Regions from separate parts of the Methylobacterium sp. WL19 genome, predicted to be linked through region 2. Evidence: predicted binding sites of a transcription regulator. Region 2 holds the regulator's gene; the other holds the start of a gene.
What was found. The regulator PhoB, encoded in region 2, activates phosphate uptake and scavenging genes when phosphate is short. The targets are predictions, from matches to a motif close to TGTCATNNANCTGTCAT.
Positions count from the first base shown of each region.

Region 1: FV220_RS04100 (inorganic phosphate transporter) is a predicted target of PhoB. The motif match lies at 1,607-1,623, and genes of this name have one in related genera.

Region 1 covers NZ_VRVC01000011.1:10,346-22,152, reverse strand. The annotation lists gene FV220_RS04110 (ImmA/IrrE family metallo-endopeptidase) at 1-608, shown strand, start outside; partial or broken gene FV220_RS25960 (recombinase family protein) at 1,101-1,448, shown strand; gene FV220_RS04100 (inorganic phosphate transporter) at 1,674-3,311, shown strand; gene FV220_RS04095 (VOC family protein) at 3,752-4,126, shown strand; gene FV220_RS04090 (hypothetical protein) at 4,463-4,852, opposite strand; gene FV220_RS04085 (hypothetical protein) at 5,335-5,760, opposite strand; gene FV220_RS04080 (ATP-binding cassette domain-containing protein) at 6,089-6,553, shown strand; gene FV220_RS04075 (alpha/beta hydrolase) at 6,652-7,647, shown strand; gene FV220_RS04070 (hypothetical protein) at 7,732-7,929, shown strand; gene FV220_RS04065 (DUF4239 domain-containing protein) at 7,959-8,750, opposite strand; gene FV220_RS04060 (CopG family transcriptional regulator) at 9,067-9,486, shown strand; gene FV220_RS04055 (PHB depolymerase family esterase) at 9,549-10,760, shown strand; gene FV220_RS04050 (DUF2474 family protein) at 10,885-10,986, opposite strand; gene cydB (cytochrome d ubiquinol oxidase subunit II) at 11,022-11,807, opposite strand, start outside.
Region 2 covers NZ_VRVC01000121.1:915-12,721, reverse strand. The annotation lists gene FV220_RS19905 (outer membrane protein assembly factor BamD) at 1-203, shown strand, start outside; gene recN (DNA repair protein RecN) at 322-1,995, shown strand; gene FV220_RS19895 (hypothetical protein) at 2,094-2,303, shown strand; gene FV220_RS19890 (hypothetical protein) at 2,343-2,576, opposite strand; gene pstS (phosphate ABC transporter substrate-binding protein PstS) at 2,884-3,918, shown strand; gene pstC (phosphate ABC transporter permease subunit PstC) at 4,060-5,034, shown strand; gene pstA (phosphate ABC transporter permease PstA) at 5,054-5,950, shown strand; gene pstB (phosphate ABC transporter ATP-binding protein PstB) at 5,997-6,815, shown strand; gene phoU (phosphate signaling complex protein PhoU) at 6,901-7,626, shown strand; gene phoB (phosphate regulon transcriptional regulator PhoB) at 7,717-8,418, shown strand; gene FV220_RS19855 (hypothetical protein) at 8,581-11,502, opposite strand.

The DNA.
Region 1 (11,807 bases), on a different contig from region 2:
ACGTCCCGGATCAGCCCGGCCGGTTCCTGTGCAAGAGTTCCGACCTACTGCGCCTCACAGCCAAGGAGGGCGACGAACGCCAGCTTAGGGAAGTCGAGGCCAACCGCTTCGCCACACTCGTGCTGATGCCACCGCACTTGCTGCGGGAGGCCGTGGCTGCCTTTCGCGAGCCCGACCTGCAGCACGTACTTGCGCTCGCGCGCGACTTTGCGGTCGGCAAGGAGGCGGCGGCTCGGGCCTACGTGCAGTACCACCCCGAGCGGATCGCCATCGTCGTGGCGGGCAACGGCCGGGTGCAGCGGTGCTATCGCAGCCTCTCCTTTCCGACCATCGTCTGCGGGGTCGGCAGTCCGGTCCCGACACGCTCGCGCTATCATAGCAGTTCGCATCGGCCGAACATCGCGGGCGACATCGCCCCGTGCAGTCCCGATCTTTGGATCGATGTAAGGCGCGACCTCCGCGCGCCGGGTCTCTCCGAGCAGGTCTATCTCCAGCAGAACGGCTTCGCGATGATCCTGCTGCGTCTGGAACCCGTGCCGGAGGAGAGCGCGGAGGAGCGCAGGCTGGAGGAGGGCTGGCGTTACCGCTTCCACTCGGGGCGCCGGTAGGCGAGACTTTTGTAAGATATAATTCTTAGCTGGAGTGACAACCTCAGAATCTAGGAAATCGTTTATGACTAAAAATAGAAAAATTTGACTTTCAGATAGATGATACTCAATTCAATCATCTGTTATGCCGCCTGCGGGTATAGGCCGGTTGTCCTATACAACAATAAATCTGCCGCGATTTAAGGCCGAAAAGTGATTGATGAGCTCATCTTTAAGAATTCATCTGCATGAGAGTAAGATATGAAAAATCGTAGCGCGTTGTTAATGTGGCTTCACATATTAGGGCTTCTTCATTTCAGCAAAACGGTCGCCCAGTGAAACGAACTTATTGAGGTGGCTCGCGAAAATCAAAAGTGGATCACGGCTCGTTGTCACATTAGGGTACACCCTGGCGTCACGTAACACAGCTGGCGCCGGTCATCGTAATATCTGGGGTGACACCGGCTATTTGTGACAAGGTAACCTCAGGCCTAAAGCCTGAGGTTACAAGCCATGGCCCGCATCGGTTACGCTCGCGTCAGCACCCTCGACAGGATCTTGATGGGCAGGTTGCCCGGTTGAAGGCCGAAGGCTGCGGGGTCATCCGTTAGGAGAAGATCTCGGGCGGCAGCCGCGACGGCCGGGTCGAGTTGGCGACGGTGCTTGAGTTCCTGCGGCGGTTCATCAAGGAGCGCCAGCGCGATGGCATCGAGCGCGCGACGGGCAGCGGTGTGTATGCCGGCGGTAAGCGCCGCGTCGACCGCGACCGGATCATGACGTTGTCGAAGGCCGGCAATGGAGCAGCAGCAATCGTTGGCCTTGGGCTGCTCCCGCATGCAGGTTTGTCGGGTGCTTCGCGAATCCTCACGGTCCGGCTGGAGCAGGCCATGCCGGTTGCTTGATCTGGCTGCATGCGGATGTCACTTGGCCTATCGCCAGTCCAGGCTCGGGAGGAATGCCGGCGCCTTACGTTCGAGGTCTCAGCCGTAATCCGTCGAGGCAGGGGAATTTCGAATACGTGTCACAGGACTGTTATGAGCGCGACCTACTGGCAGGATCACTGATCCCTAGGGTCCTGAGGCCATCATGTCCGACGCCGTTGCTGCTCCGACTGGCTTGCCGATGGGCGCCATTGCGCCCGCCGCAGGGCCAAAGCTCGATCACGGCATTCATCCGGGCGGGGTCATCGCGTTCCTACTCGTCCTGGTCGCGGGATTGGCCTACGCGCTCTACAGTCTCGTGACCGACATGAACGCGGTGGGCCAGTCGCCTCTCGCCATCGGCGCCTTCGTGCTGCTCGGCCTGGCTCTGCTCATCGCCCTGGCCTTCGAGTTCGTGAACGGGTTCCACGACACCGCCAATGCGGTCGCCACCGTGATCTACACCCACTCAATGCCGCCGCTCGTCGCGGTCATCTGGTCCGGCGCCTTCAACTTCCTCGGTGTGATGCTGTCCTCCGGCGCGGTCGCCTACGCCATCGTCACCCTGCTGCCGGTGGAACTGATCCTGCAGGTCGGGTCCTCGGCCGGTTACGCCATGATCTTCGCGCTGCTCATCGCGGCGATCCTCTGGAACCTCGGCACCTGGGCCTTCGGCCTGCCGAACTCGTCGTCCCATGCCCTGATCGGATCGGTCATCGGCGTCGGCCTCGCCAACCAGCTGATGGCTCCCGAAGGACAGGCCACATCGGGCGTCGACTGGGCGCAGGCCTTGGGCGTGTTCAAGGCGCTGCTGTTCAGCCCCGTCATCGGGTTCTTCGCCGCCGCCCTGCTTCTGCTGGCCCTCAAGTTCACGGTGCGCCGCAAGGATCTCTACGAGGCCCCCAAGGGCGAAACCCCGCCGCCTTTGTGGATCCGCAGCCTACTGATCCTGACCTGCACCCTCGTGTCGTTCTTCCATGGCGGCAATGACGGGCAGAAGGGCATGGGCCTGATCATGCTCATTCTCATCGGCGCGGCCCCCACCGCCTACGCCCTCAACCGGACGATGTCGGACGACACCACCCCGGCCTTCATCCAGACCTCCCAGAACGCCAGCACGGTGTTCGCGAGCCATGCCGGGAACGGGCCGAAGCCCGATGCCGCCGAGGCTCGCAAGCAGGTGTCGGAAGCCCTGAAGACCAAGGACCTGAACCGGCCTGCCGTGTACGGGGCGCTCGCCGCGCTCTCCACCGACATCGCCGACAACGTGAAGGGCTACGGCGCCATCAAGCAGGTGCCGGCGGCGGCGACCTCGAACCTGCGCAACGACATGTATCTCGCCGCCGACGCGATCCGGCTCCTGCCGAAGAACGGCGCGACGTTCTCGGAGGCCGAGACCGGCACCCTGAAGGCCTATACCGGCCTCCTCAACGACGGGACCCGCTACATTCCGACCTGGGTCAAGGTCTGCGTCGCCTTGGCCCTCGGCCTCGGCACCATGGTCGGCTGGAAGCGCATCGTCGTCACCGTAGGCGAGAAGATCGGCAAGACCCATCTCACCTACGCGCAGGGGGCGTCCGCCGAGATGGTCGCCGCCGGCACCATCGGCCTCGCCGAGCTTTACGGTCTGCCGGTCTCGACCACCCACATCCTGTCGAGCGGCGTCGCCGGCACCATGGCGGCCAACGGCTCGGGCCTGCAGATGTCCACCGTCCGCAACATGGCGTTGGCCTGGGTGCTGACGCTGCCCGCCGCCATCACCCTGGCGGGCGTCCTCTTCTTCATCCTGCGACATGTCTTCTGAGATGACGGATGCGACGCGGGTGACCGCCTCGGCTTCATGAAGATGATGTGGGCCGAATAGCCTGCGGGACCGTGCTCTACGTTCCCTGTGAGGGAAAAGCTCTACCGGACTGCATAATCGCGTCGATGCCGCTGCGTCGGCCTCGGGCTACTCCCGCTTGCAGGCGTTTCGGGTGCTACGAGAAGCCCGAAGGAGCGACTGTGAGGCTAGAGCGCTCTCCGCCGAAGTGGATGCCGGTTCGGCGAAAAAGAGCGCGGCACAACAAAGGCCTGGAGATGTGCCCCGACCCAACGTGGTCGGGCGCAGCCCTAGGCCGATTTCCTGAAGGGCTGATCAGCGGTCGTTAAGCTGCCCGATACGTGCGGGTATGCCATTGGCAACAGCTCGTCGCCACGCTCGACCACGGCCATCTCGCGCGGCCCCCTCTTCGGAGAGAAGGTATGTTCACCCATCTCATGATCGGCAGCAATGACCTGGAGCGGGCACGGTGCTTCTACGATGCCACATTCGTCGCGTTGGGAGGGAAGCCCGGCGAGATGGATCCCAGGGGTCGGCTGATCTACGCTCACGAGGGCGGGCGGCTGATGATCACGAAGCCCATCGATGGCAAGCCGGCGACTGCAGCCAACGGCGGAACCGTCGGTATCGTCGCATCGAGCCGCGAGCATGTTCTGGCGTGGCATCGGGCCGGCACCGAGCATGGCGGCGCCGCCATCGAAAGCCCTCCCGCAGAGCGCCCGAACGGGTCCTTTGTCGCTTACCTTCGCGATCCCGATGGAAACAAGCTCACCGTACGGACCCAGCCGGCGAAGTGACAAGAGCCATGGCCGTCACCACCCTGTTCGACGTCGAAGCCGAGGGCAAGTGCTGATGTGGTGCGTCCGCTAAAGATGGGGAGCGGACGTCAATTCGACGCCCAGAAGCTGCTCACGCTGGCCACGGCAGCGGGTGGCTCATACCAATCGGCGATGAGGGGGACTCACGGGGTTTGTTCGGCGGGGCCGTTGTGATTCGATAGGGCGGACCGGGAGGGTTCGCCAAGTCGGCTTGCGTACCGCTACGCAAGGACGTCAGCGCCGATGATTTGCGTCAGCTGGTTCGGGAGAGCCGGCATGCCGGTCAGAGCCGACCCTTCTGCTGCGGCTCTGCGATCATGCCTCGATGTCAATGCCGGTCAATGCGCCGGCCTGCTGGCTGGCGAAGAGCTCCTGCGCCTGCTTGTAGAGCGGCATGTCCTCCAGCCGATTGGAGGGATCGTTGAGTGCCTTCAGGCTGTCGAGCGCCGCCTTGATCAGCTTCACGGTCTGGTTCGTCGAGTCGAGATTCTCCGGTTGCTCACCCTCGAAACGACTTCTAGCCTCGTAGTTGGACTGCATCGCTGCGCGTTCTTTCGCCCAATCGAAGCTTCCCTTCTCTTCGGCGCTGACGTTGTCGAGATAGGTTACGACCTTATTCCATGTCGGCGCGAGCTTACCGCCTGAGACTACCGCATCGAGCCCGGTATCGGCATGAAGGCGATCTCGCATCTCGCTATTGGCCATTTTTCGTTCGAGATCTGAGAATCTCCCGCCTTCGTTGCTCTTGATCGCGTAGAGCGCGCGCCGGTCGAGCCCGCTGAACAGCTCCTGCCGCTCGGCGCCTGTTGTATAGATCGAAGAGGTTTTCCCCGCCTTCGTGTAGCCCGCATCCAGCGCGGCCCGCGCATCCGTGGCAACGGTGGTGAAGTCCTTCGAGGCCGATGCGATTGGGGGATACGGCCTTTGCCGGGGCCGAAAGCTCGACCACGCTTGCCGGACCGATCGATGAACGAGGGGCGCTCGCCTCGTCGCTCGTGGACACCCGAGACTCGCCGGCAGGGTCGCGGAGCAAGGGAGTTGTGGGCCGGTCGACGCCCGTCATCCCGCTCGACATCATCAATGTATCCTTCGACGTATGCTGTCTAGATCCACGCCGGATGAGGCGCGGACCGGTTAATCGGGCATAAGATCGATTCTTTTATTTCACGAACGAAGGAACTTCGCCTTCAAGGCGCAATCGTCGGGCTGACGGACCAATTCCCGTTGAAGCCCACCGAGGTAATGCTGCTGGAACAGGTCACGCCCGAACCATTCGATGACGTGTTGACGGTCGGATAACTCCAGCGGCCGCTCGCCGAACTTCTGGTGCGCGTCGCGTTCCAGTTGCAGTAGCGCAAATTGCCGGAGCGCGTGTAGCGGATCGAGCAGCCGTTCGACGTCGAGTATGGGCTCTGTATGGTCGACGTCTGGCTCCCGCCATTCCCGATGGAAGAAAAACCATTCGTGCCGATACAGCCGGATGGTGAAGAGAAATCTACTGAGACCGGCGTGTTGTTGTTGACCGTCGCCGTCAAAACGCTCTGTGCCTGAGCCGAATTCGCCATGACCGACAAAGCGAGAATGAGAGCGCCCGCGAACAATGTCTTATTCATGATATCCTCTTTTTGACGTGTCAGTTCTACTGCACATGTCGCAGCAATAAATCGTCCGAGAATTTGAGTATGGGCAAGTTTTAAAACAACAGATTGGCAGATGGGGCAAAAACTTAATCTATATATAAAATTTATGTCATTGTTCGCAATAATAAGGCAATGATACTTATATTAGGCAGAACAGGATCGGCATTTGACGCTGTTATCAAAAATGGGGATTGTCAATCTACAAAAATAGTAGCTTGCTCGCAAAGTCAGAGTATCGATAGTCACACCCGAAGCCCCTTGTCCCGTCGGACAAAGTGTTAGGTCGGGCATGGGCTGGGCCATGATGAGCATCGAGAACGTCACGAAGGCCTATCATGGCCGGGCAGGTTCGCTCCCCGTCCTCAGCCGGGTGAACCTCCACGTCCGAAGCGGGGAACTCTGCGCCCGCACGGGGGCCTTGGGGTCCGGCAAGACCACGCTCATGAACCTCATCGGACTCCTCGACCGGCCCGACGAAGGCGCGATCCGCCTGGTCGGGACCGACACGGCGGACCTGAACGAGAGCGAGACCGCCGGGTTGCGCAACCGCCTGATCGGCTTCGTCTTCCAGTTCTTCCATCTGCTGCCGCGCCTGTCGGCCCTCGACAACGTCGCCCTGCCGCTCGGCGCTGGCCGTCGGCAAGGCCATTCGTGTCGTGCTGCTATGAGACACTGTCTTGATACGGCGCGAGACGTGCACCCTGGCGTCGATCGTCGACACACAAGATTTGTGAGGAGGACCGCTTTCCAGGGGGCAGGCCACTGACACATGCCCTCACCGGTTCTTGGTGTAGGGTCATGTCATCTCGACCGACAAAGGGGCATCCTATGAGACTGATCCGGGCTCTTTGCTTGGGAGGCGTCATGGCTGTGAGTGGGCTTTCTCAGCAGGCATCCGCGGGCGATGCGCAACTGCCCGGTTATTCCGAGGGGGCTCAGGTCGTTCGCGTCGAAGGACGCCGAAACCAGGTCGACCAGATCAGCGGTGTGATCTATTCTCAGATCCGTTCGATGCGTGCGGTCAGACAATTGCGCATGTCGCTGCTCGTGCCACGCACCAACGACAAGAAGCCTGCGATCGTCTATTTCCCAGGTGGCGGATTTACCACTGCCGACCATGAGAAATACTTCGAGATGCGGTCGGCGTTGGCCGCGGCCGGCTTCGTCGTCGCCGCCGCCGAGTATCGCGTCGTCCCCGACAGGTTCCCGGCTCTGGTGCAGGATGGCAAGGCGGCCGTGCGCTACCTGCGGGCTCATGCGGCCGAATACGGCATCGACCCGGCCCGTATCGGCGTGCTCGGCGATTCCGCCGGCGGCTATCTCTCGCAGATGGTCGGCGTCACTAACGGAGAGAAAGTTTTCGACAAGGGCGATCATCTCGATCAGTCCTCCGATGTGCAGGCGGCGGTGACCCTTTACGGCATCTCGAACCTTCTCAATATCGGCGAGGGATTTTCTCCGGCGGTTCAACTCATGCACCAATCGCCTGCGGTGACCGAAGCGCTCTTGGTCAACGGACCGGCCTTTCGCGACTTCGCCGGTGCTTCGATCTCGGCCGATCCCGCAAAGGCGCTGGCGGCAAGTCCCATCGGTCATCTCGGCGCCGATGAGCCGCCCTTTCTGATCATGCACGGCACTGCCGACACGCTCGTCTCGCCGGTGCAGAGCAAACAGTTGTTCGAAGCCCTGCGGGCTAAGGGCAACAAGGCGGTGTATGTGCTGGTCGAGGGAGCGGGCCACGGCGACCTGCCCTGGTTTCAGCAGCCCGTGATCGATCGGGTCGTCGCCTGGTTCAAGGCGACGCTCGGTGGCCCCATCGCGGGCGCCGGTGGCAAGACCGATCCCCGATCCGATCTCTGACCGCCCCCGGCCGCATGGGAACCCGACCCCGCTCCCCGCGCTTGCCCTCACGAGCCGGCATTCCGCCCGGCCGAGGAGACCGCCATGTCGAGCGACACCGAGAAACATCAGGCTCTCCTGGCCGCCTTGAAAACCGCACAGGGCAAGGGTGACGGATCGTTCGAGCAAGCCGTCACGCAAGCTTTCGCGCATGTCTTCGAGCATCTCGAGCGCCTGAACGCCGTCAGCGGTCCCGATGAGGGACGCGCCCTTCATGCCGGCGAGTCCCCGACCCTGCGGTAGGTCCGCACTCATCGTGGGGAGCGAGGTTCTCAGCTGCCCGGGTCGATGACCGTGCGGACCTGTTCCAGCAATGACGGACGGATCGCCAGTGGTCCGTCGAAGGGGCGTTCGTGCATCGCCACGACGCCCAGCGTGATCACCATCGCCAGACCGAAGACGGTCAATGTCATTGCCTGCGACGCGGGTCGTTCGGTGTGGATCGCGGCGATGACCAGCAGGGTCAGGGCCAGGAGCGCGAGCAGGGTCGCCCACTTGCTGTCGTCCCCCTCCACTTCGCTGAGGGCGAGCCGTTCGCTCCGGGCGGTCTGCAGGGCGAGGGTGGCGGCCAGGAGAGCGGAGTGATTGGCTCGGCCCACGACGATGTCGAAATTCGGCGCCACCACGGCCTGGAGCAGCCGGCCGAAGGCCTGATCCGCCTTCGATGATGCCTTTCCGCCATTGGCCATCGCCGGCCATTCCTCGACCACGATGGCCTCGATGTACTCCGCCAACATCATGCGGATATCCGGTAGATCCTTCGACACGGACCGGCTCAGGTTAAACACGGCCCGCGTCTGAGCGCTCTCCGTCTGGACGACGCGGGAGGCTTGCCTCTGGCGCTCCCACGCATCGTTGGCGACGAATCCCATCAGGAGCGACAGCAGTACCGACAGGACACCCACGAAGGCGCGGGCGATCCCGGTCGCCACCGCCACGACGACGGGACGCGTCCGCTTCGTGTTGGTGAGCAGCATCAGGATCAGGCACCAGGCCGAGACGAGAAGCGCAAGGGTCCCGAAGATCAGCCAGATCGGCTGGTCGAGCCAGAACGTGAGCATCATGGGTGATCCGGGCCGGTGGCGGCGGCCGTGATGAGGGCTGCGCGAGCGAGGACGCATGCGTCGTTCCAGATTGCGGACGACGATGCCCGCCGTCACCCGCAGGGGCGCACGAAGCACCGCGCGCCTTTGGAATGCAACGCAACACGCCCGGTGCCCGCGATCCGAAGGGCCACCTCATTGTGAGTGACGGGCCCACCGCGTGGTGCTCGCCCCAATTCCCTCATTCGCGTACCCCGATTCCACGCCGGCACTTGCGCTCGTACTGCGGCGCACCATCTACAGACCATCCAACGAGATGGTATGGGGATGGTTTTCGATGTCGGATACGGTTCGTGAGCTTCGTCCCAAAGCGCCCGACAGCGAGAAGCTGACCCTCAATCTCGGCTTCGTCGATCTCGGCCAGATCGACCTCCTGGTTCGGGACGGGTTCTATGCCAACCGTGCCGACTTCATCCGCACGGCCGTGCGCAATCAGCTCGACCGTCAGGGCGACGCGGTGAAGCAATCGGTCGCCCGCAAGCAGCTCAGTCTCGGGCTGTCCCACTACAGCGTCCGCGATCTCGAAGCCGCCAGGGATGCGGGGACGCCGCTGCACATTCAGGTGCTCGGCCTTGCCAGCATCGCGTTCGATGTGACGCCGGAGCTGGCCCGACAGGCCATCGCCTCGGTGCAGGTTCTCGGGGCCTTCCAGGCCAGTCCCGAAGTCAAGGCGGCCTTGGCCGACCGCATCGCCTGACCATTCGCCATGACCCGTGCGGAACGACGTTCCGTGCCGCCACCCCATCCAGGATCGTGACCATGACCGCTTTCTCGACCATCGACATGGGTGAGGTGACCCGTCTCACCCGCGCGGGCCAGTTGAGCGAGGCGATGGCCCTGCTCCAGGGACGGCCTGTTCCGTCGACACCGACCGGCCCCCACGCTGCTGCCGGGACCATCGACATGGTGGCGCCCACGATGTCCGGCGGGGCCTGGACCGCGCCCGCCACCGACCGCACGTCCGCCGATGGGGCGGCGAGCACGGCGAAAACCGCCTTCGCACGGCCGGGACTCGCGGAGACGATCCAGACCCTGCGCGAACGTTTCCCCAAGATGGGCGCGATGCCCGACCTCGGACAGGGCATCGGATCGGCGAGGGGCGCCACCGTCGCCGTGCCGGAAGGGGCGCGGTTCGAGGAGCGGAGCTTCGGCAACGAGGCGGGCAGCCGGGCCTACAAGGTCTATGTCCCCAGCGGCTACCGGGGCCAGGCCCTTCCCGTCGTCGTCATGCTGCATGGCTGCACCCAGAACCCGGACGATTTCGCCGCCGGAACCCGCATGAACGCACTCGCCGAGGAGCAGACGTTCCTCGTGGCCTATCCCGGCCAGCCGCAATCGGCCAACATGCAGAAGTGCTGGAACTGGTTCAACGCCGGTGACCAGCAGCGAGGCCGCGGCGAACCTTCGCTGATCGCCGGCATCGCCCTGGAGGTGGTGAAGGAGTTCTCCGCCGATTCGAGCCGGGTCTATGCGGCGGGCCTGTCGGCCGGCGGGGCGGCGGCGGCGATCATGGCGGCGACTTATCCGGATGTCTTCGCGGCGGTCGGCGTCCATTCCGGGCTGCCGTGCGGGGCGGCCAGCGACATGCCCTCCGCCTTCGCCGCCATGAATGGGGGCGGTACTTTCAAGGCGTCGCAGAACGGTCCGGGCGTGCCGACCATCGTCTTCCACGGGGATGCCGACAAGACGGTGAAGCCGGTCAACGGCGAACAGGTCATCGCCCTCGCGATGCCGGGCGTTTCGCTCGCGCGCACGGCGACCCAAGGGACGACCGAGGGTGGGATGGGCTTCACCCGTACGGTCCGGACGGATGCGTCCGGGCGCGCCATGCTCGAACATTGGGCGCTTCACGGCGCCGGACATGCCTGGTCCGGCGGAAGCAGCGACGGAACCTACACCGATCCGCGCGGCCCCGATGCCAGCCGGGAGATGGTGCGGTTCTTCATGACGCACGCGAACCGTTCGTCGTGACCGCTTCGACCTGCGGGGCTCTTCGGACTGCGTCGAAGGTCTTCGCAGGACCCGTCGTTCGGGAGACCGTTCCGTAGGACGGGACGAAAGAGACTCCCGGCGGGACGCTCTCGGCCGCCCGGTACTAACCGGCCTTCAGCCAGGCGCGAAGACCGAATGAGACGATCCCGAGGGCGACGATGCTGGCCGCCCAGATCGCCGCGAACCAGAGCAGACGCCGCCACAACGGCGATGGGTTTCGGCGAAACGCGGCGGGCTCCATCAATGGTACCCCGCCTCATCGACCTTTCCGCGAAAGACCCAGTACGAATAGGCGGTATAGGCCAGGATGATGGGGATCAGCACGGACGCGCCGGCCAGGAGGAAGACCTGGCTCGCATGCGGCGAGGCGGCATCCCAGATAGTGATGCGGCCGGGCACGATATCCGGGAAGATGCTGATGCCGAGCCCGGCGAAGGAGAGCAGGAACAGACCGAGGGCCAGGAGAAACGGCGCGGTCTCGGCCCCCTTCCGCAGCAGGCGGAAGAACAGGAACGAGGCGACGGCGACCAGGATCGGCACCTGCGCCGTGAGCAGCACGTTCGGCATCGAGAACCAGCGCTCCCAGTATTGTCCCTTCAGGAACGGCGTCGCCGCGCTCACCGCCGCCACGGCCGCGATCGTCGCCGCGCCGAGCCACAGGGACAGCGAGCGGGCGCGTTCCTGCAGCGATCCTTCCGTGCGCATGACGAGCCAGGTCGCCCCCAGGAGCGCATAGCCGCAGACCAGGCCGATTCCGACGAGCACGCTGAAGGGAGACAGCCAGTCCCACCAGCCGCCGGCATAGGCACGGCCTTGGACCTCGATGCCCTGCAGCAGCGCACCGAGGGCGACGCCCTGCGCGAAGGTGGCCACCACCGATCCGCCGGTGAAGGCGATGTCCCACAGGGCCCGGTGGCCGGGGTCGCGCCACCGGAACTCGAACGCGACGCCCCGGAAGATCAGGCCCAGCAGCATGGCGATGATCGGCGCATAGAGGGCCGGCATGATCACCGCGTAGGCGAGTGG
Region 2 (11,807 bases):
TCGAGGCCTACATGGCGCTGGGCATCACCGCCGAGGCGCAGACCGCCGCCGCCGTGCTCGGCCACAACTTCCCCGACAGCCCCTGGTACAAGGATGCGTTCGCGCTCCTCCAGAACGGCGGCCTGGAGCCCCGCGAGGAGAAATCCTCCTGGCTCAGCAAGGTCTATCGCGGCGTCATCGGCCGCACCGCCGACGCGCGCTAAGCGCATCGGCCCAACCCGCGACGACACGCATATCGGTCGCGGGCCATTTTTCGGGTGAAGCGGCCGCCGCTTCGCCGTAAGACGTGGCCACCGTATCCAACGAGGCCCACCCCGCGGCATGCTGAGTCAGCTCGCGATCCGCGACATCGTTCTCATCGATAAGCTCGCCCTGAACTTCCGCGAAGGCCTCAGCGTCCTGACCGGGGAGACGGGTGCGGGCAAATCGATCCTGCTCGACGCCTTCGCCCTGGCCCTGGGCGGGCGCGGCGATGGCGGCCTCGTGCGCCACGGCGAAGGGCAGGGCGGCGTCACCGCCGTGTTCGACGTGCCCCTCGACCATCCCGCCCGCCGCCTCGCGGCCGAGGCCGATCTCGATACCGAGGGTGACCTGATCCTGCGCCGGGTGCAGATGGCCGACGGCCGCACCCGCGCCTTCGTCAACGACCAGGCCGTGGGCGTGCAGGTCCTGCGGGCCATCGGCGCCACGCTGGTCGAGATCCACGGCCAGCACGACGACCGGGCGCTGGCCGATCCCGGCACCCACCGCGCCATCCTCGATGCTTTCGGCGGCTTGCAGGCTCCCCTCGCGGCGGTGGGCGAGGCGGCCAAGCGCGTGCGCGCCGCCCGCTCGGCTCTCGCCGAGCACCGCGCCAGGGTGGAGGCCGCCCGCAAGGAGGTCGACTTCCTGCGCCATGCCGCGTCGGAGCTGGAGACGCTCGATCCCCAGGCCGGGGAGGAGACCTCGCTGGCCGAGCGCCGCATGGTCATGCAGCAGAGCGAGAAGGTGGCCCGCGAGCTCTCCGAGGCGATCGAGGCGGCGGGCGGCCCGAATTCGGCCGTGTCCCATCTGTCCTCGGCCATGCGCAAGCTGGAGCGGCGGGCGAGCCAGATCCCGGCCCTGGTGGAGCCCTGCATCGCCGCCCTCGACGCCGCGCTGTCCGCCCTCGACGAGGCCCATTCCGTCCTCGATACGGCCCTGCGCGAATCCGAGTTCGATCCGCGCGAACTGGAGCAGGTGGAAGAGCGGCTCTTCGCGCTCCGCGCGGCCTCCCGCAAGTATCAGGTGCCGGTGGACGACCTCGCCGCCCTGCGCCAGCGCTACGAGGCGGACGTGGCCGCCATCGATGCCGGCGAGGAGGCCCTCGGCGGTCTGGAGGCGACGCTCGCCCAGGCGGAGGCGGCCTATGCCAAGGCCGCGACCAAGCTCGGCGAGGGCCGCCGCAAGGCCGCCAAGGCCCTCGACCTCGCCGTGAAGGCCGAGTTGCCGCCGCTGAAGTTGGAGCGCGCCCGCTTCATCACCGAGATCGTCACCGACCCCGAATCGCGCGACCCGGCGGGCTACGAGCGCGTCGAGTTCTGGGCGCAGACCAACCCCGGAACGCGGCCCGGCCCGATGATGAAGGTGGCGTCCGGCGGCGAGCTCTCGCGCTTCATGCTCGCCCTCAAGGTGGTGCTGGCCGACAAGGGCTCGGCCCCGACCCTGATCTTCGACGAGATCGATACCGGCGTCGGCGGCGCCGTGGCCGATGCCATCGGCGCCCGCCTCGCCCGTCTCGCGGCCGGGGTGCAGGTCGTGGCCGTGACCCATGCGCCCCAGGTCGCCGCGCGGGCCGAGACGCATTTCCTCATCGCCAAGGACCCGGTGAAGGGCCGCGACCGGGTCGCCACCCGCGTCTCGGCCCTGGAAGCGCCCGCCCGCCGGGAGGAGATCGCCCGCATGCTGGCCGGCGCCACCGTGACCGACGAGGCCCGAGCGGCGGCCGCACGCCTGCTTCAATCTACGGATGCCTGACGCGCGATCTTAACCTTCGGTTAACCATCTTGCGCGATGGTATGGGTACGACGCAGAGAATCTTATGGAAACGCGTCGGCACATCGGGAGTTCGCGTGATGGATCTGGGAGACGGTGAGACCGATCCCCGGCCTGTGAACGAGTCGGACGGCATGCCGATTCTGACGAGTCCGACCCGCCACCATCTCGGTGGCACCCTCCGGGCGATCTACGAAGACACGTTCGATACGCAGCCGATTCCGGACAGCCAGATCGACCTCCTGCTGCGCCTCCGGCACAAGGAACGCGACCGCCGCCGCGTGGGCTGAGACGGTCACGGTTCCTTCACCCCGGCCGGCCCGTCGCCGCTACCAGCGGCGAGCCCCCGGCATGCGCTGGTATTCGGCGCCACGGATCAGCGTCATCACCGCGTCGAGCTCCGCCAGCAGGGCGCGCTCGTCCTCGGCGGCTTTCGCGACCTCGTCCGGATCGGTCCCGAACTGTCGTCGCTGCTCGGCACGGGTGAGCTCGAGCTCCAGATCCTCCCTGCGCGCATGCAGGGCGAGGAAATCGGCATCGCCATCACCCCCGGTGGGTGTCACACTCGATTCGTTCTCCAAGGTGCTGACCTTCCAGGACGGCTGGCGAGACGGGCTGCTCCGTCGTCGCCATCGCCGAATCGTATAACGCACGAGGCCGCAAAACCGTGCCGCTTCGTCCGGGCATCGGTCCACACCCCGCTTTCTCCCTGTCCCACACCGCTCATGCGGTCAACGGGTAGCCCCTGTCATCGATCTGTCATGGCTCCGTCATAGAGCCAGCATGATCGGGCGGGTAACGGTGCGCTGCAGCAGGATCGCTCTTGCAGCGCGGCACCTACAGCGCCTGGACAGATTACGGAGAGCCACCGTGAAACCCTTCCATTTCGCCCTCGCCATCGGGCTCGCCACCGCGCAGTTCGGCGCCGTCGCTCAGGCCGCCGACATCACCGGTGCCGGCGCGACCTTCCCCTTCCCGGTCTATTCGAAATGGGCGGAAGCCTACCGCAAGGAGACCGGCACGGGCCTCAACTACCAGTCCATCGGCTCGGGCGGCGGCATCAAGCAGATCCAGGCCAAGACCGTCGATTTCGGCGCCACCGACGCGCCGCTCAAGGGCCCGGCCCTGGAGAAGGACGGTCTCGTCCAGTTCCCCACCGTCATGGGCGGCGTCGTCACCGTGGTGAACATCGCCGGTGTCGAGCCGGGCAAGCTCAAGCTCACCGGTGAGCTCATCGCCGACATCTACGCCAACAAGATCACCAAGTGGAGCGATGCCAAGATCGCCGCGGTGAACCAGGGGCTGAAGCTCCCCGACTCGCCGATCACCCCGGTCTACCGTTCGGACGCGTCCGGCACGACGAGCATCTTCACCACCTATCTCAGCGCGGTCTCCGAGAGCTGGAAGAAGGAATTCGGTGCGGCCACCACGGTCAGCTGGCCCGCCGGCCAGGGCGGCAAGGGCAACGAGGGCGTCACCGCCACCGTCAAGCAGGTGCCGAACTCCATCGGCTACGTGGAATCGGCCTACGCCAAGCAGAACAAACTCAGCTATGCGCTGATCCAGAACAAGGCCGGCAAGTTCCCGGCTCCCGACGACAAGGCGTTCCAGGCCGCCGCCGCCTCCGCCGACTGGAAGGCCGCCCCGGGCTTCGGCATCTCCCTCGTCAACCAGGCCGGTGACGATGCCTGGCCGATCACGGCGGCCACCTTCATCCTCGTCTACAAGGACCCGGCCGATCCGGCCAAGTCCGCCGACGTGCTGAAGTTCTTCGACTGGGCCTACAAGAACGGCGACAAGCTCGCCACCGACCTCGACTACGTGCCGCTGCCGGACAACGTCGTCTCCCTCGTCCACACCGAGTGGAAAGAGATCAAGGGCAAGGACGGCAAGCCCGTCTTCTAAGGCAGCCTTCCAGCTGAACTCCTGAAACCGCGCAGGCCCGGCAAAAACGCTGGGCCTGCGCCACGAGTGGACGCGGTGTTCCACCTCGCCACTCGCTACCTCGCACTATACGAGCCCTCAAGGTGAAGAAGCAGACGTCGGATGGCCGCCTTGACTGAACAGATTTCGCTGGCCCGCACGGGCTCCCCCGCTCGCAAGAAGCCGGGCGGCCTCGGCGACCAGCTCTTCCGCGCCGCCTCCTACGCGTCGGCGCTGCTGGTCCTCCTCTTCCTCGCGGGCATCCTGGCCTCCATCGCCTATGGCGGCTGGCCGGCCTTCAGGGAGTTCGGCTTCGGCTTCGTCACCTCCAGCGCCTGGAACATCGGCCAGGAGCAGTACGGCGCCCTCGTGGCCATCGTCGGCACCCTGGTCTCGGCCCTTCTCGCCCTCGTCATCGGCGTGCCGATCTCCATCGGCATCGCCGTCTACCTGACCCAGCTCTGCCCCGGCTGGGCGAGGAAGCCCGTCTCGATGACGATCGAGCTTCTCGCCTCGGTCCCGAGCATCATCTACGGCATGTGGGGCCTGTTCATCTTCGCCCCGCTCTTCGCCCATTACGTGCAGATGCCGGTCTCGAGCCTCGTCGAGGGCCTGCCCATCGTCGGCACGCTGTTCTACGCGCGGGTTCCCTCCGGCGTCGGCATCCTCACGGCGGGCATCATCCTCGCCATCATGATCGTGCCCTTCGTCGCCTCGATCACCCGCGACATGCTCGACCAGATCCCCACCGTGCTGCGCGAGAGCGCCTACGGCATCGGCTGCACCACCTGGGAGGTGGTCCGCCACGTCCTGGTGCCGCAGGCGTCCGTGTCGATCATCGGCGCGGTGATGCTGGGCCTCGGCCGCGCGCTCGGCGAGACCATGGCGGTGACCTTCGTCATCGGCAACGCCAACCGCCTGTCCGGCTCGATCTTCGATCCCGGCTCCACCATCGCCTCGCGCATCGCCAACGAGTTCAACGAGGCCGACGGCCTGCAGCTCAACTCGCTGATGGCGCTGGGCTGCATCCTCTTCGTCATCACCTTCGTCGTCCTGATCGTCGCACGCCTGCTCGTCCGGCGCGTGAAGGTCGCCTGAGCCCTCTGGAGCCCGAACCATGGACGCCGTGAACACCCTCACCACCAACGACGCGCCGCCGCTCAAGGCCAGCCGCGTCCGGTCGAGCCGCCGCGTGGCGGACAAGCTGCTCATCGTCGGAAGCACCGTGGCGACGCTGATCGGCATCGTCGTGCTGGGCTCGATCCTGCTCATGCTCATCGTCGAGGGCGTGAAGGGCTTCTCGCCGCTGCTCTTCAGCGAACCGACGCCCGGCCCCGGATCGGAAGGCGGCGGCATCGCCAACGCCATCCTCGGCAGCGTGGTCCTGACCCTGATCGGCATCGTCATCGCGACGCCGGTGGGTGTCATGGCCGGCACCTATCTCGCCGAGTACGGCCGCCACTCGAAGCTCGCCGACGTGATCCGCTTCCTCAACGACATCCTGCTCTCGGCGCCCTCGATCCTGATCGGCCTGTTCGTCTACACCCTGATGGTGCGGCCGATGGGGACCTATTCGGGTTGGGCCGGCGGCGTGGCGCTGGCCATCATCGCCACCCCGGTGATCGTGCGCACCACCGAGGACATGCTCCGCCTCGTGCCCTCGACGCTCCGCGAGGCCGGCGCGGCTTTGGGCGCACCGCCCTCCGTCGTCATCAAGAGCATCACCTGGCGCGGTGCCAGCGCCGGCATCGTCACCGGCATCATCCTGGCGCTCGCCCGCATCGCCGGCGAGACCGCGCCGCTGCTCTTCACCGCGCTCAACAACAACAGCTGGTTCTCGCCCAACCTCATGGGCGGCATCCCGAACCTTCCGGTGATGATCTACCAGTTCGCCCTCTCGCCCTACTCGAACTGGCAGCAGCTCGCCTGGGCCGGCGCCCTCCTCATCACCGCCACGATCCTCGCCCTCTCGATCGTGGCCCGCTTCGTCATCAAGAGCGAGCGGGCGCGCTGACCCCGCGCCCCCGTCCCATCCCGCCCTCCACAAGGACACGCACCCGATGAACGCCGCTCCCGCGATCACGCAAGCTCAGCTGACCGGCCGCCACAAGGCCGACGAGCAGGCCCCCGTGCGCATCGCCGTGAAGGACCTGAACTTCTATTACGGCTCGTTCCACGGCCTGAAGTCGGTCAACCTCAACTTCCACGACCGCCAGGTCACCGCGCTGATCGGCCCGTCCGGCTGCGGGAAGTCGACCCTCCTGCGCACCTTCAACCGGATCTACAGCCTCTACCCCGAGCAGCGCGCCGAGGGGCAGATCCTCCTCGACGGCCAGAACGTCCTCGACGCCAAGGTCGATCTCAACGAGCTGCGCTCGCGCATCGGCATGGTGTTCCAGAAGCCGACGCCGTTCCCGATGTCGATCTACGACAACGTCGCCTTCGGCCTGCGCCTCTACGAGAAGCTGCCCAAGGCCGATCTCGACGTCCGCGTCGAGGAATCCCTGCGCAAGGCCGCCCTCTGGGACGAAGTGAAGGACAAGCTCAAGCAGTCCGGCATGGGCCTCTCCGGCGGCCAGCAGCAGCGCCTCTGCATCGCCCGCACCGTGGCCCAGCGTCCCGAGGTGATCCTGTTCGACGAGCCGACCTCGGCCCTCGACCCGATCTCCACGGGCCGCATCGAGGAACTGATCGAGCAGCTGCGCTCCGAGTTCACGATCGTCATCGTCACGCACAACATGCAGCAGGCGGCACGCATCTCGCAGTTCACGGCGTTCATGTATCTCGGCGAGCTGGTGGAGTTCGGCCCCACCACGCGGATCTTCATGAACCCCGAGAAGCGCCAGACCCAGGACTACATCACCGGCCGCTTCGGCTGAGCCCGCCGGGGCCGCGTCCGCGGCACCGGACCCGATCCTACGCGATGCAGGCCGCCCGAGGCGGCCTCGGTCGAGGAGTGCGAGCATGCCCAACCACATCGTCAGTTCCTACGATACGGAACTGGAAAACCTGCGCCGCTCGATTTCCGAGATGGGCGGGATCGCCGAGAAGATGATGACCGATTCCGGCAACGCCCTGGTACGCCGGGACGTGCCCCTGGCCCAGGCGGTGATCGGCGCCGACAAGCGCCTCGACGCCCTCCAGCACGAGATCGAGGAGCGGGCGATCCTGCTCATCGCCAAGCGTCAGCCCCTCGCCATCGACCTGCGCGAGACGGTCTCGGCCATCCGCGTCTCGAACGATCTGGAGCGCATCGGCGACCTGTCGAAGAACGTCGCCAAGCGCGTGGTGGCCATCGCCGAGCAGATCCAGCCGCAGAAGATCGTCATCGCCGTCCAGCACATGGGCGACCTAGTGCAGGAGCAGCTGAAGGACGTCCTCGACGCCTATGCGAGCCAGGACGTGAAGGCCGCCCTCGACGTCTGGGAGCGTGACGACGCCATCGACGCGCTCTACAACTCGCTCTTCCGCGAATTGCTGACCTACATGATGGAAGACCCGCGCAACATCTCGTTCTGCACGCATCTACTGTTCTGCGCCAAGAACATCGAGCGGATCGGCGACCACACCACCAACATCGCCGAGACGATCCACTACCTCGTCACCGGCACGAACGAACTGGCCGAACAGGATCGCCCGAAGAACGACGCATCGAACTACGCCACCGTGTCGTTGCCCGCCAGCGCCTGACCGTCCCTCCGGTCGGGCCATTCCGGCACGATCGTCGCGCGGCCGTCCCGTGCGTGACGGGACGGCCGCCCTCACCCTGAAAACACCCGCATGAGTACGCGCATCCTGATCGTCGAGGACGAGGAGGCCCTCACCCTTCTCCTCCGCTACAACCTCGAGGCGGAGGGCTTCGTCGTCGACACCGCCGCCCGCGGCGACGAGGCCGATCTGCGCCTTCAGGAGCAGGTTCCCGACCTCGTCCTCCTCGACTGGATGATGCCCGGTCTCTCCGGCATCGAGTTGTGCCGCCGCATCCGCGCCCGGCGCGAGACCGAGCGGCTGCCGGTCATCATGCTGACGGCGCGCGGCGAGGAGGGCGACCGCATCCGCGGCCTCGGCACCGGCGCCGACGATTACATCGTCAAGCCGTTCTCGGTGCCGGAACTGCTCGCCCGGGTCCGCGCGCTCCTGCGCCGGGCCAAGCCGAGCCACGTGGCGGACCTGCTCATCGCCGGCAATATCGAACTCGACCGCGTCAGCCACCGCATCCGCCGCCAGGGCCGCGAGATCCATCTCGGCCCCACCGAGTTCAAGCTCCTTGAATTCCTGATGCAGAGCCCCGGCCGAGTATTCTCGCGCGAGCAACTCCTCGACGGGGTCTGGGGCCACGACGTCTATATCGACGAGCGCACGGTGGACGTGCATGTGGGCCGCCTGCGCAAGGCTATCAACCGCCCGCGCCAGAGCGACCCGATCCGCACCGTGCGCGGCTCCGGCTATTCCTTCGACGAGATGTTCTCGACGGACGAGTGAGAGCGGAGCGGTCAGTCCGAGTGACGAAAATCTGACGTTTGGTCCCCGCTCCCGGGGCTGCTTTCGACACTTGGCAGAACCCGGGCAGGGTGGCCGAGGGCTTCGACGGTCGGAATGGCCCTGGCCGAATGAGTCTCATTCGGCCAGGGCGTGTCGGGACGCTTACGCCAGCAGGAAATCGAGGTGCGTCAGCGTCGCCTTATCGTGGTTGTCGATGATGGCGAACTGGACCGCCTTGGCCGTGGTGCCGCTGCCATCGGCATCGTAGGACAGGGCACCGGTGTCGTGATCGTAGAGAATGCGGTCGTCCGCATCGATCTTGGCACCGGTCACGCTCAGGTCCTTGAACGCCGCCGCGAGGTCATCGGCCGAGAGCGCCGCGAAGATGCTCTTCGAGAGCTGGATCGTGTCGATCCCGGCCGAGAAATCGGTGATGTGGTCGATATTGGTCGCGCCGAGCTTCGTGCTGAACACGAAGGTATCCTCGCCGGCCAAACCCGTCAGCGTATCCGCCCCGAGGCCACCGTCGAGATGGTTGGCGCCGGCATTGCCCTTGAGATCATTGACGAGCGTGTTGCCGGTGGCGTTGAGGTTGCCGGTGCCGTTCAGCGTCAGGTTCTCCACGTGGGAACCCCCTAGCGAGAAGGACACCGACGCCTTGACGAGGTCGATGCCGGTGCCGTCGCTCCCCTCCACGGCTTTGTCGCGAATGTTGTCGACGATGTAGGTGTCGGAGCCGGCACCGCCGATCATCGTGTCCGCGCCCGTCTTACCGTCGAGGACGTTGACGCCGCCATTGCCCCTGAGGACGTTATCGAGCGAGTTGCCGGTGGCGCTGAGATTCCCGGTGCCGGTGAGCGTCAGGTGTTCCACGTGGGAACCCCCGAGCGAGAAGGACACGGATGCCTTGACGAGGTCGGTGCCGGCGTCGCTCAGTTCCACGACTTTGTCGCCGATATTGTCGACGATGTAGGTGTCCGATCCCGCGCCGCCGGCCATGGTGTCGGCCCCGGCCTTGCCGTCGAGGAGGTTGGCGGCGGCATTGCCGGTGAGAGTGTTGGCGAGAGCGTTGCCGGTGCCGTTGAGTGCAGCCGTGCCGACTAGCGTGAGGGTCTCGACGTTGGCCGCCAAGGTCAAGCTGATGGACGAGCGGACGGCGTCGATGCCGCGATCGGCCGCCTCGACGACAACGTCGCCGGCATTGTCGACGACATAGGTATCATTCCCCGCATACCCGGTCATCGTGTCGGCGCCGCCCTTGCCATCGAGGAGGTTGGCGCCGTTGTTGCCGACAAGCGCCTGAGCGAACTCGTTTCCGGTGAGGTTCATCGCGCCCGTGCCCGTCGCTTTCGCCGTGGCCAGGGTCTCGATCGCCTGTCCGGCAGCGAGGACGTAGCTGACGCTCGTCTTGACGGTGTCCTGCCCGGCATCCTTCGCTTCGAAGACGCGATCGCCGGATTGATCGACGACGTAGGTGTCGTTGCCGGCCTCGCCGTACATCCGGTCCGCACCGAGATGACCGTCGATGTCGTCGTTGCCGGCGCCGCCGTGGATCGTGTTGCTCAGGACGTTGCCCGTGAGACGGTCGTTGAACCTGCTGCCTTCGAGGTTCTCGATGCTCAGGAGGCGATCCTTTTCCGCCCGGATCGTCGTTATGACGGGAGGGGGGGTTACGATGCCTCCGGGGCCCTCGCCGGGGTAAGGGTCCGGTTGGAACACGGTCACCTTTTCGGGGACGATCTCCTGCCAGCCCTGCAAATCGAGGGAGACGGTCACGCCAACGGTCGCCGACTTGTAGCTCGCCGTGTCGCTGCCGGCGCCGCCATCGAGACGGTCGTTGCCCGCGCCACCGTCGAGCACATCGTTGCCGGTGCCGCCGAGCATGATGTCGTCGCCACCCTTGCCGTAGAGGGTATCGTGGCCGTCACCATTGGCGCCGAAGACCGTATAATCGATGTTGCCACCGCCGCCCTTGAGCGTGTCGTTGCCATCACCCCCGATGAGCGTATCGTTGCCGGCGTAACCTTCCAGCGTGTTGGGCGCCTTGTCATATGTCGGGTGATCGATCTCGATTGTCCTGCCGATCGAGTCGGCGACATCGAACTTGTGCTGGCCGCTCGTCAGCTGTCGCAGGGTATCGACGGCTTTTTCAAGGTTTGTGACCCCTCTTTGTGGGTAAAAATACTCATTCAGCCAGCTGCTCTCCTTGTCGTTGAATTGTTGTTCCAGTCCGCGGCTCGTAAAAAGACTTTTTATAACGTCGTAATTTGTTATATCGCGGTCATAATAGTGTCCGGGGGCGCCTGGGATTGGTACCGCGGGCGTCAAGGCAGTGTCCATGAGTTTATGATCCGCCGATCCTTGCGCGCCGATCACGATTTCCTGCTGGTATGTTCTAAGGCCGCCCGCCTCACCGTTATCGTACCAAACATCGAGGAGGACCTTGCCATTGATTAAATAGACTTTGGCGCCGATTTTGTCCTGATCGGGTTGTTTTGCAAATTCTAAAACTTCATTCTTATACGAGGCGACTGTTTCATGGAGTGCATTGATTCCCGCATTCAGTGTCTCCTTGAAGTCACCCGATGTCGCGCCGTCTTCGATCTCGCGAATGACGTTGATCCGAGCGGCGAGCGCGGACAGGAGGGCTGGCATGACGAGCCCGGCGTCGGCACCCGGTTTCCCGGCGAACTCGATCGCCATGGAGAGCGCATCGGTCGATTTATCGATCGCCAGGGATCGATAATCAGCGTGCTTTGGATCGGAGGGGCTCGTATTCATGTATTGGTCGAGATGTGATTTTGACGCTTGAGCAAGCGACGAAATCTCCATCTTATTATCGTAATTGATACCTTCACCGAGTTGATTGATTTCCGCGAGGATTTCATCGCCTTGCCGAGAAAGCAAATCTAGCTTCTGATCCATTCCCTCAAGAAATGCCTGCGTCGGATCCTCTTCTTCGCCAAAGATCGCCTTTAACTCGCTTGGAATTTCGAGGCCGGGAATCATGCCAATCAAATTGACGGCTGTATTTGCAATTGTCAGAACATCGCCGAAATAGCCAAGCGTCTTTCCGTTGCCCATTGTAAGTTTCCCCTCGGTAAAAAATTCTAAGGGCAATTGACCATTTTTCGACCTTTCGCATAGGGGCGGACGCTATCCAGGTGACCGAAACCCTTGGCGCAGCGTCTCATCGCGTCGCGTCTTGCTACGATGTTGCTGTTTAGTCTGTCCCCGCGCCGGCGAGATGCACGAGCGTCGGCTTTGAAAACTTCCGCAATCGGATGTCTCAGGATTCTCGCGTCGGAGGCGAAACGTCGGCTTCGGGCCGAAACGTCAGCGTCCCCTCGCCACCCGGCTCTGACCCTCAGGTCGGGACCATCCGCCGG